Regions from separate parts of the Mesorhizobium sp. M2A.F.Ca.ET.046.03.2.1 genome, predicted to be linked through region 3. Evidence: predicted binding sites of a transcription regulator. Region 3 holds the regulator's gene; each other region holds the start of a gene.

Region 1 (3,231 bases), 3.3 Mb from region 3:
CAAGGCGCTCGCCAAGATCGGCTCGCTGGCCTGCGATGCCGTCATCTTCGATCTCGAGGACGCCGTCCTGCCTGCTGACAAGGTTCCCGCGCGCGACAAGGTCGCCGGCATTCTCGCCCGGCCCGAAAAACGCTGCGAGATGGTGGTGCGCATCAACGCCTTGGCCAGCGAATGGGGCGCCGACGATCTTCTGGCTGTCGCCAAGGCCGAGCCCGACGGCATTCTCCTGCCCAAGATCGGCACGCCGCGCGACATCCTCGAGGCCGGCGACCTGCTCGACGACAATTCCGTGCCGGACGGCGTGAAACTATGGGCGATGGTCGAGACGCCGAAAGCGCTGCTCAACATCGGCGCCATCGCCGAGCTCGGGCGCGATCCGGCTTCGAGGTTGGCTTGTTTCGTGGCCGGAACGAACGACCTGGTAAAGGCGACCGGCATCCTGGCGACGCCCGACCGGCGCTATCTGATGCCCTGGCTGATGCAGCTGGTGCTGGCGGCGCGGGCCGGCGGCCTCGACGTCATCGATGGCGTCGCCAATGATTTCCGCGACCTCGACGCTTTTGCCCGCGAATGCGCCGAGGGAGCCGCCATGGGCTTTGACGGCAAGTCGCTGATCCACCCGGCCCAGATCGAGCCGGCGAACCGCGCCTTCTCGCCGGCGCCCGAAGTACTTGCCGAGGCCCGTGCGATCCGGGATGCGTTCGCGCGGCCTGAAAATGCCGGCAAGGGGGTCATCGCGCTGGACGGCCGCATGGTCGAGCGGCTGCATCTGACGCAAGCCGAGAAACTTCTGGCGAAGGCCGCGGTCATCGGCGCATGATGCGCCGATACACATGATAGGTTCGAAAAATGAAACTCTACCGCTTCCTGTCCGGTCCGGACGACTCCACCTTCTGCCACAAGGTCACCGCCGCGCTGAACAAGGGCTGGCACCTGTTCGGCTCGCCGACCTATGCCTATGACAAGAAGACCAAGTCGATGCGCTGCGGCCAGGCCGTGGTGAAGGATGTCGAAGGCCAGGAATACACAGCCGACACCAAGCTCAGCGACTGGTAGGGAAGGCGTTTAGAGACTGTTTCGAAATTCGCTCTGGCGAGTCATATGGTGGTGATTTCGAGAACCGGAGCGGAGCGGACATTTGTCCGTGAGCACCGGAAGCGCAGAAAGCGCCGCCAGATGGCCGCCGGAGTAGAATTTCCAAACAGTTTCTCAGCCCGCCGCCGCCTGCTCGGCTGCCTCCTCGATCCGCTCCATGTCGTCATCCGACAGGCCGAAATGGTGGCCGATCTCGTGGATCAGCACATGGGTGACGATGTCGCCCAGCGTCTCCTCGTTCTCGGCCCAATAGTCGAGGATGGCGCGGCGGTAGAGCGTGACGCGGTTCGGTCCTTCGCCGGTCTGCGGGTTCCAGCGCTCGGCGATGCCGCGCCCCTCGAACAGGCCAAGCAGGTCGAAGGGCGTCTCCAGCGACAGGTCGTCCATGATCTCGTCGGTCGGGAATTCGGCGATCTGGATGACGATCTCGCCGGTGAGCTTGCGGAACTCGTCCGGCAGATGGGCATAGGCCTCCAGCGCCATAAGCTCCAGCTCGTCCATCGACGGCGAGAGCTGATCGTGCCAAGTGCGGGTCTTGTAGATGCGGGCCATGAAACGTCCTTTGATCCCGGCATATAGGCTTTCGCGCCGATAGAGGCAAATGAGCCGGCTGGCCATGGGCTTTCAGGGTAAAAGGCGAAGGAATAAATTCCTTCGGACTCTGCTTGACTCTTCCGGGCGCCTCTGGAATCTATAAGAACATAACAGGAACAATTGCTGCCGGAAGTGAACGTCATGGCGATGAGCGCCGTGGCGCGGGACACTGTTTTTGCCCTGCGCCGCCAGATCGCGAAGATCGAGGGAACGCTGCCCGAGCGCCTGCAGGCGCCCTCCGGGAGCGCGCCTGCCCATGCCGGCAGGTCGGACAGGACGATCGTCCGGCGCGGCCTCGCGGTGGCCTCGCCGGGTGCCTTCCTGCATACCGGCATCGAGCGCTTCGACACCGCCCTTGGCGGCGGCCTGCCCAGGGCGGCGCTCAGCGAGATCCATGGGCTGGAGACCCGCGATGCCGGCGCGGTCGCCGGCTTCGCGCTGTCGCTCGTAAGCCTGAGCCTCAAGGAGAAGCAGGGTCTGCCGATCCTCTGGGTCGGCACGTCGGAAATCTTCCACGAGGCCGGCCTGCCCTACGCCAGGGGCCTTCATGCCCTGTTCGGCATCGAGCCGGAACAGTTGCTGTTTTCCGAGGCGCCGAAACTGCTCGACGCGCTGTGGATCGCCGAGGAGGCCGCCCGCATGACGGCCTTCGCCGCGGTCATCCTCGAAATCCGCGGCAGCCCGCGGCTTCTCGACCTCACCGCCACGCGCCGGCTGCACGCCCGCGCCCAGAATGCCGGCCGTCCACTGCTTTTGCTGCGCCAGGCGGGCGAGGCCGATCCAACCGCCGCACCGGTGCGCCTCATCGTCTCGGCGGCGCCTTCGGCAAGCCGCGAGACGGTCGCCGGACCGCTCGCCGGCTCGATCGGCCGCCCTGCTTTCAAGGTCGATATCGGCAAGAGCCGCACGGCCCTGCCCGGACAATTCACACTGGAGTGGAACCCAAATGAGCACGCTTTTGCGGAAAAAACAGAGAATCCTGTCGCTGTGGTTCCCGCATCTCAGCGCGGAGCGGATCCTGCGCCAGCGTCTGGGGCGATCCTGGCGTTCCCGGCCGTCGGATCACCTGCCTCTGGTGATCAGCCATCGCGACAACAACACCCAGCGCATCGCAGCCCTCGACGAGCGGGCTGAGGCGCTGAAGCTGAAACGCGGCATGGGCATTGCCGATGCCCGCGCCATGCACCCTTCGATCGACGTGGTCGAGGCCGACCCGGAAGCCGACCGCCGCCTGCTCGAAGGCCTTGCCGACTGGTGCGACCGCTACACGCCGCTGGTGGCGATCGACGGCGAGGACGGGCTGTTCCTCGACGTCACCGGCTGCACGCATCTGTTCGGCGGCGAGCGCGCCATGCAGGACGAGATCCTCACCCGCTTCTTCCAGCAGGGTTTTGACGTCCGCGCCGGCCTGGCCTCGACGCCGGGCGCCGCCTGGGCGGCGGCGCGCTTCCACGGCAACCGCATCGTGGCCGGCGGCGAGGAAGAGGCGCTGCTTTCGCCCCTGCCCTTGTCGGCGCTGCGCATCGCGCCGGAGACCCGCGC
Region 2 (3,231 bases), 910 kb from region 3:
CTCACCAACATCATGCTCTACATCGCGCCGGCATCGTTCGTGACTGCAACCTGGATCTACTACGGCAGCCGGCTTGAGAAGTCGCTAATGCTTCCGGCCGGCACCCGCATCCAGGTGCCGACCGGCGTTGCGGCCCTCCCCGATCCGGTGTTCTTGCCGCCGCCGCGCTCGTTCGCGGAGAAGACCTACAACATCGTGCATTGGACCGACATGCCGCGGGGCGGCCATTTCGCCGCGCTGGAAGAGCCGGAACTGATGCTGGCCGACCTGCGCGCCTTTATCGCGACGGTGTCGGGAGCGCGCTCCTGAAGGTGGAGATATCTCCGAACCAAATTCATCGTAACCGAGGCTTTACGACGGGCGAACAAGCGAGGTAGGCGTCGATCACGTCGCCGGCTCCTGCTGGTGCGAAGACGGCGTGACCCCAAAACCGGATGCTGGGGCGCCCCAACGGTGATCGCAGTTGCAATGACGAACGTTTCGACAGGAGTAGAAAAATTGCGTTTCATTGATGCCGTGACGGGCGATGCCGCTGCAATAGTGTCAGTCGTGAACCGGGCATACAGAGCCAATGGCGCAGTTGAGGGATGGACCAACGAGCGTGGGTTGCTTGATGGACCGCGCATCGGCGAGGAGGGCGTTCGTGCGCTCATCGCGCGGGGACGCATTCTTCTGCTGCGCCGGTTGACCGATGGCGCGATCTCCGGCTGCATCAACATCGCGATAGACGACGATGGCGCGTGGCATACGTCGATGCTCGCCGTGGCTCCGGACGAGCAGACCGCTGGCATCGGAAAGTTGATCAAGCAGGAGGTCGAGCGACAGGCCGCGGCGGCTGGGGCGCCACGGATGCGAATGGAGGTGATCCGGCAGCGTGAGGCATTGATCGCTTGGCATCGCCGGCGTGGATACGAGCTGACGGGCGAAACTCTAGCATTCCCCTACGACGACCCTTCGGTCGGTCGTCCGCTGCGCCCCGACCTGGAACTTGTTGTTATGGAAAAGCAGTTGAACTCCACCGTTGGCTGAGTGTCAGCCACATTCATGCGCTTGCCGGCTTGTCGCAAACATCAGATCAAATCTCTATTCCCGAAGCTCGGGCGGTCGCAGAGCACCTACAATCCTTCCCGTTCGCACGATTTCCTTCACGGGCGATCGTGCAAGCTGAGCTCTATCGGCGGCTGTGGCTTCTGGTTGTGGAAACTTGCACGCTCAAGCGTGGCGGCTTGACAGCGATCTTCTTTTGTTCTCTTTATGTTCTATTAATTCCCCTTACAAAAGACGCAGCTAATGCTGCAATGCCACACAAATGGCCACGGGAGCGCGCGATGGCCGCCACGAATAACGCCGCGGCCGCCACCATTCTGCATGCCGATCTCGACGCCTTCTACGCCTCCGTCGAGCAGCTGCTCGATCCCTCGCTGCGCGGCAAGCCGATCGCCGTCGGCGGCGGCGTGGTCCTGGCGGCTTCCTATGAGGCCAAGGTGTTTGGCGTGCGCGGCGGCATGCCCGGCCGCAAGGCGCGCGAGCTCTGCCCGCAGCTCATCTTCGTCGGCGGTCATTTTTCCGAGTACCAGCGCCTCGGCGACGCCGCGATCAAGGTGCTCGACGATTTCACGCCGGTGGTCGAGCGCATCTCGATCGACGAGGCCTTCGCCGACGTCGCCGGCTGCACGCATCTGTTCGGGCCGCCGCAGGAGATCGCGCGGAAAATCCGGGAGCGCGTGAAGGCCGAGCTCGGCCTGCCGATCTCGATCGGCGTGGCGCAGACAAAGCACCTCGCCAAGATCGCCTCGCAGGTGGCCAAGCCCGACGGGCTGGTGGTGGTCGAGCCCGGCACCGAGCTCGCCTTCCTGCACGACCTGCCCGTCACGCTGATGTGGGGTGTCGGCCCGGCGACCAAGGCGAGGCTGGCCGAGATCGGCGTCGAGACCATCGGGCAATTGGCGCGCACCCATAGCGGCGCGTTGGAGCGGCTGATCGGCCACGCCGCCGGCCAGAAGCTCGCCGCGCTCGCCTGGAACCGCGACCCGCGCAAGCTCGAGACGCATCGCCGCGCGCATTCGGCCGGCGCGCAATCGGCGCTTGGCAGGAAGCCGGCGGTGCCGCGCGTCTTCGTGCCGACGCTTCTGCATCTGGCCGACCGCGTGGCGAGCCGCCTGCGCGCCAAGGACCGGCCCGGCCGCACGGTGACGGTGCGGGTGCGCTTCGCCGATCTGCGCGCCGTCACCCGCTCGGTGACGCTGGAGCAGCCGATCCAGGCGACAGTGATGCTGGCCGAGATCGCCGAGGAGCTGGTGCGCGGCGTGCTCGCCGCCAATCCCGGCGAGCGCGACATATCGCTGCTCGCCATCTCCGTCTCGCATCTGGAGGAGCATGCCGAGCTGCAGCTCGAACTGCCGCTTGGCCTGATGGATGAGAAGAGGAAGCCCGGCAGCCGCAAGGGTCTCGCCCGCTTCGGCGCCGACCGCGCCATCGACAAGATCCGCCAGCGCTTCGGCAAGGAAGCCGTCGGCTACGGCACGGTGGCGCTGGAAGGCCCGCGCTCGGTGCCGGATGGATTCAGGGAACTGGCCGAGAAGGAGCTGTGAGGGAGAGTACCTCGCCTCCACGAAGTGGGGGAGAGGTGGCTCGGCGAAGCCGAGACGGAGAGGGGGAGCGCCCTACGAAGTCCCCCTCTCCGTCCGCTTCGCGGACACCTCTCCCCCACTTCGTGGAGGCGAGGAACCCCAAGCTTCCCAACCCCGAAATTCCGCGATTCCGCCGCTTGCCAGAATGGCCGCGCTGGGCTGGATTAGGCGCCGGAACAGCCGCGCCTGAACGAGGGGAGCATTCATGGCCAGTGTGACGGCAGCGCGCGGTACCGGGGCGGCGCCAGGCGGCGCGGCCAGCATCGATGGCAAGGCCGAGCGCTACGACCTCGGCCTCTGCCTGTCGGGCGGCGGCTACCGGGCCATGCTGTTCCACGCCGGCGCGCTCTGCCGTCTCAACGAGGCGGGACTGCTCCAGAAGCTCGACATGGTGAGCTCGGTTTCGGGCGGCTCGATTGCGGCCGGGCTCTTGGCGGTGCTCTGGCCACGCTTCGTCTTCGCGGCCGGCGTCGCCAGCAATTTCGATATCTATCTGCACAGGATCCTGGAGTTCTCGCAGGTCTTCGTCGATGCGCCGTCGATCTTCAAGGGCTTGCTCAACCCGTTTTCGAGCGCGGCGCGAGAAGTCGCCGCCTGCTAT
Region 3 (3,231 bases):
CGTAGGCGTCATCCCAGTCGACAATGCGGAGTCCCAGCACCGGCCCCTCCTGCGATCTGATCGATTTCGAGTTGTCTTTGTTCGGCATGCCATTCGAAGTCAGGTGACGGCCTCCTTGATCGCATAGCGCGCCTCCTGCCAGGCGCTCGTGCGCAGGATGTCTTCCAGCACCTCGACGGCGGCCCAGACATCCCGGTAGCCGACATAGAGTGGCGTGAAGCCGAAGCGAACGGTCGACGGCGCGCGGAAATCGCCGATCACGCCGCGCTCGATCAAGGCGCGCATCACCTGGTAGCCATGTGGATGGGCGAACGACACCTGGCTGCCGCGCTCGGCGCCGTTGCGCGGGCTTTCTAGCTCGAGACCGAACGCGCCGCATCGAGCTTCGACAAGGCGGATGAACAGATCCGTCAGCGCGACGCTCTTCTCGCGCACGGCAGTCATGTCGACTTCGTCCCAGAGATCCAGCGAACCTTTCAGCGCCCGCATCGACAGCATCGGCTGCGTTCCGCACAGGAATCGCCGGATGCCCGTGCCGGCGGCATAACCCTGCTCGAACGCGAACGGTCGGGCATGGCCCCACCAGCCGCTGAGCGGCTGGCTGATGTCGTGATGATGGCGGGTGGCGGCATAGATGAAGGCAGGCGCGCCCGGTCCGCCATTGAGATATTTGTAGGTGCAGCCGATCGCGAAATCGGCATTCGAGCCGTCGAGATCCACCGGCAGGGCGCCGGCCGTGTGGCAGAGGTCCCAGACGATCAGCGCGCCGGCGTCATGGGCCTTGCGGGTCAGGGCCGCCATATCGCGCAACCGGCCGGACTTGTAATTGACGTGGTTGACCAGGATGACCGCGACACGGTCGTCGATCAGTTCCTCGATCGTCGGCGCATCGACGCCCTCGAGCCGCAGCACCGCGCCGGGCCGCGTCGAGGACACCCCCTCCGCCATGTAGAGGTCGGTCGGAAAGCTGTCGCCTTCGGCAACGATCACCGAGCGGTCGGGTCGCATCGCGAGCGCCGCATGCAGGACCTTGTAGATGTTGATCGAGGTGGTGTCGCATACCACCGTCTGGCCAGGCGCGGCGCCGATCAGACGCCCGAGCCGGTCGCCCAGCTGGACAGGCATGTCGAACCAGCCGGCGGTGTTCCAGGCACGGATGATATCCTGCGCCCATTCCTGCTTCGCGGCCGTCTCGATCTCGTTGAAGACATTGATCGAAGCGGCGCCCAGTGAATTGCCATCAAGGTATATCACCCCTTCCGGCAGAACAAAGCGATCGCGCAAGGGGCGCAGCGGGTCCGCAGCGTCCATCGCCTCGACCTCGGCAAGATCGGGAATTCCCCTCATGTGCTACCGCCTCCATTTCGACCCAGGCCGCTACATCCCTCCGGCGACCAAGGCGGTTGTCCCATCACCGTCCGCAACCCGGCAAGAACCTTCTGTCCTATATTAGCTGGTCCATAGACGGCAAAGGCTGAGGATCGGAATCGTCGCCAAGGTTGGCATTTTGAGTTCGTTTCGTTCACGTTACGGTACATGGTTGGGTCAGCTGACTGGATCCCTTCAGCACCTCCGCGACGATGTCGCCTCTCAATTTCAGCATAAGGAGAATTGCAAAATCGAGCGGAATAAATGACACAGCCCAACCGGTGGCGGCCAGGCACCGTCGGATGCAACATTCTTTCGCCCGCCTTAAGAAATTCATTAAACTTTAAACGGTTGCGGAACACAACTGGAACAGATAGTGTTTGTTCTGGGTTTGTTTTTCTGATTCTGGTTTCGGAACCCGTGGGGGCCGCCAATGCTGACGCGCAAACAACATGAACTCCTGATGTTCATCCATGAACGCCTGAAGGAGAGCGGGATCCCTCCATCCTTCGACGAGATGAAGGAAGCGCTCGACCTCGCCTCAAAGTCCGGCATCCATCGGCTGATCACGGCGCTGGAAGAACGCGGCTTCATTCGCCGGCTACCGAACCGGGCGCGCGCGCTGGAGGTCTTGCGCCTGCCCGACTCGATCGCTCCCGGCCTGAATGCCGCGAAGAAATTTTCGCCAAGCGTCATCCAGGGCGGCCAGGGCAATCTAAGCCGACAGGTCAAGCCGGCAGCGCCCTCGCGTACGCCGACACCCAGCAATGATGACGACGCCGCTTCGGCCGTGTCCATTCCGGTGATGGGCCGCATCGCCGCCGGTGTGCCAATCGACGCCATCCAGCACCAGACGCATTCGATCTCGGTCCCGCCGGACATGATCATGGGCGGCGAGCACTATGCGCTGGAGGTCAAGGGCGACTCGATGATCGAGGCCGGCATCTTCGACGGCGACACCGTCATCATCCGTAACGCCAGCACGGCGAGCCCGGGCGAGATCGTGGTGGCGCTCGTCGACGATGAGGAAGCGACACTCAAGCGCTTCCGCCGCAAGGGCGCCTCGATCGCGTTGGAGGCCGCCAACCCGGCCTACGAAACCCGCATCTTCGGGCCGGATCGGGTCAAGGTGCAGGGCAAGCTCGTCGGGCTGATCAGGCGCTACTGATCCGGCTGCGAGGACTTGGCCCTCTCTGGCTTTTCGTAAGGCGCCAGTCCCCTCGCCTCGCGAGTGTACTTCCGCTGCTCGTGCCAGGGCCGGTAAGGCTGCTCGACGGCATATTGGATGGCTGCTCGCGCGGTTGCCGATTGCGGATCGAAGAAGACGGCGGCACTGCCGTCACGCGCCAGTTGGCGCTTGGTGACGACAAGCACGCGCTCATCCCAGCAGGGATTGTAGGCCGTCGCATCGTTGATGACGATGAGATCGGCAAAGCCGCAGGCGGGCCGTGCGCTGTCGCGGTTTTCGGCGAGCGCGACGATCGCGCCGGACGGATGCCGGCCAATGCAGAGGTCGCCGGTGCAATAGAAGGGCGAGCCGGGCGGCAGGTCGACCGGGTCGGCGATATCGAGCGCATCCTTGGCAAATGTCTCGGGCGGCACGATGGCCTCGGCCTTCAGCGCCCGCTTCCAGTTGTCGGTGGTGAACTCGTTGGAGCGTTCGCGGTTGACGGCAAGCTCGCCGCCACCGATCGGCATCGCCACGAGATGCGCGTCCTCCGAGATCAGCACATCCGGCGTGCGCACATGCGGGATCGCCAACAGCGCGGCGAGCGCGAAGGGCACAGCGGCGAGCCTCAGCCAGGTGGTGGCCATGGTCGCGATGACGAGCGCGATTGTCGCCAGCAGCACCGACTGGATCGA

The links. Region 3 encodes LexA, which represses DNA repair genes until DNA is damaged. Its sites were predicted from a motif close to TGTTCNNNNTGTGTTCNG; they were not measured.
Region 1: a site for LexA is predicted at 1,791-1,808, ahead of EJ072_RS15080 (metallopeptidase family protein). Genes of this name have one in related genera too.
Region 2: a site for LexA is predicted at 1,245-1,262, ahead of dinB (DNA polymerase IV). Genes of this name have one in related genera too.

Annotation. Positions count from the first base shown of each region.
Region 1 is NZ_CP034449.1:3,149,497-3,152,727, reverse strand. It holds gene EJ072_RS15090 (CoA ester lyase) at 1-820, shown strand, start outside; gene EJ072_RS15085 (DUF1737 domain-containing protein) at 850-1,056, shown strand; gene EJ072_RS15080 (metallopeptidase family protein) at 1,210-1,647, opposite strand; gene EJ072_RS36770 (hypothetical protein) at 1,831-2,823, shown strand; gene EJ072_RS15070 (DUF6504 family protein) at 2,765-3,231, shown strand, end outside.
Region 2 is NZ_CP034449.1:7,352,495-7,355,725, forward strand. It holds gene EJ072_RS35625 (epoxide hydrolase family protein) at 1-309, shown strand, start outside; gene EJ072_RS35630 (GNAT family N-acetyltransferase) at 469-1,029, shown strand; gene dinB (DNA polymerase IV) at 1,329-2,591, shown strand; gene EJ072_RS35640 (patatin-like phospholipase family protein) at 2,836-3,231, shown strand, end outside.
Region 3 is NZ_CP034449.1:6,444,158-6,447,388, reverse strand. It holds gene EJ072_RS30750 (alpha/beta hydrolase) at 1-40, opposite strand, end outside; gene kynU (kynureninase) at 100-1,347, opposite strand; gene lexA (transcriptional repressor LexA) at 1,802-2,536, shown strand; gene EJ072_RS30735 (ComEC/Rec2 family competence protein) at 2,530-3,231, opposite strand, start outside.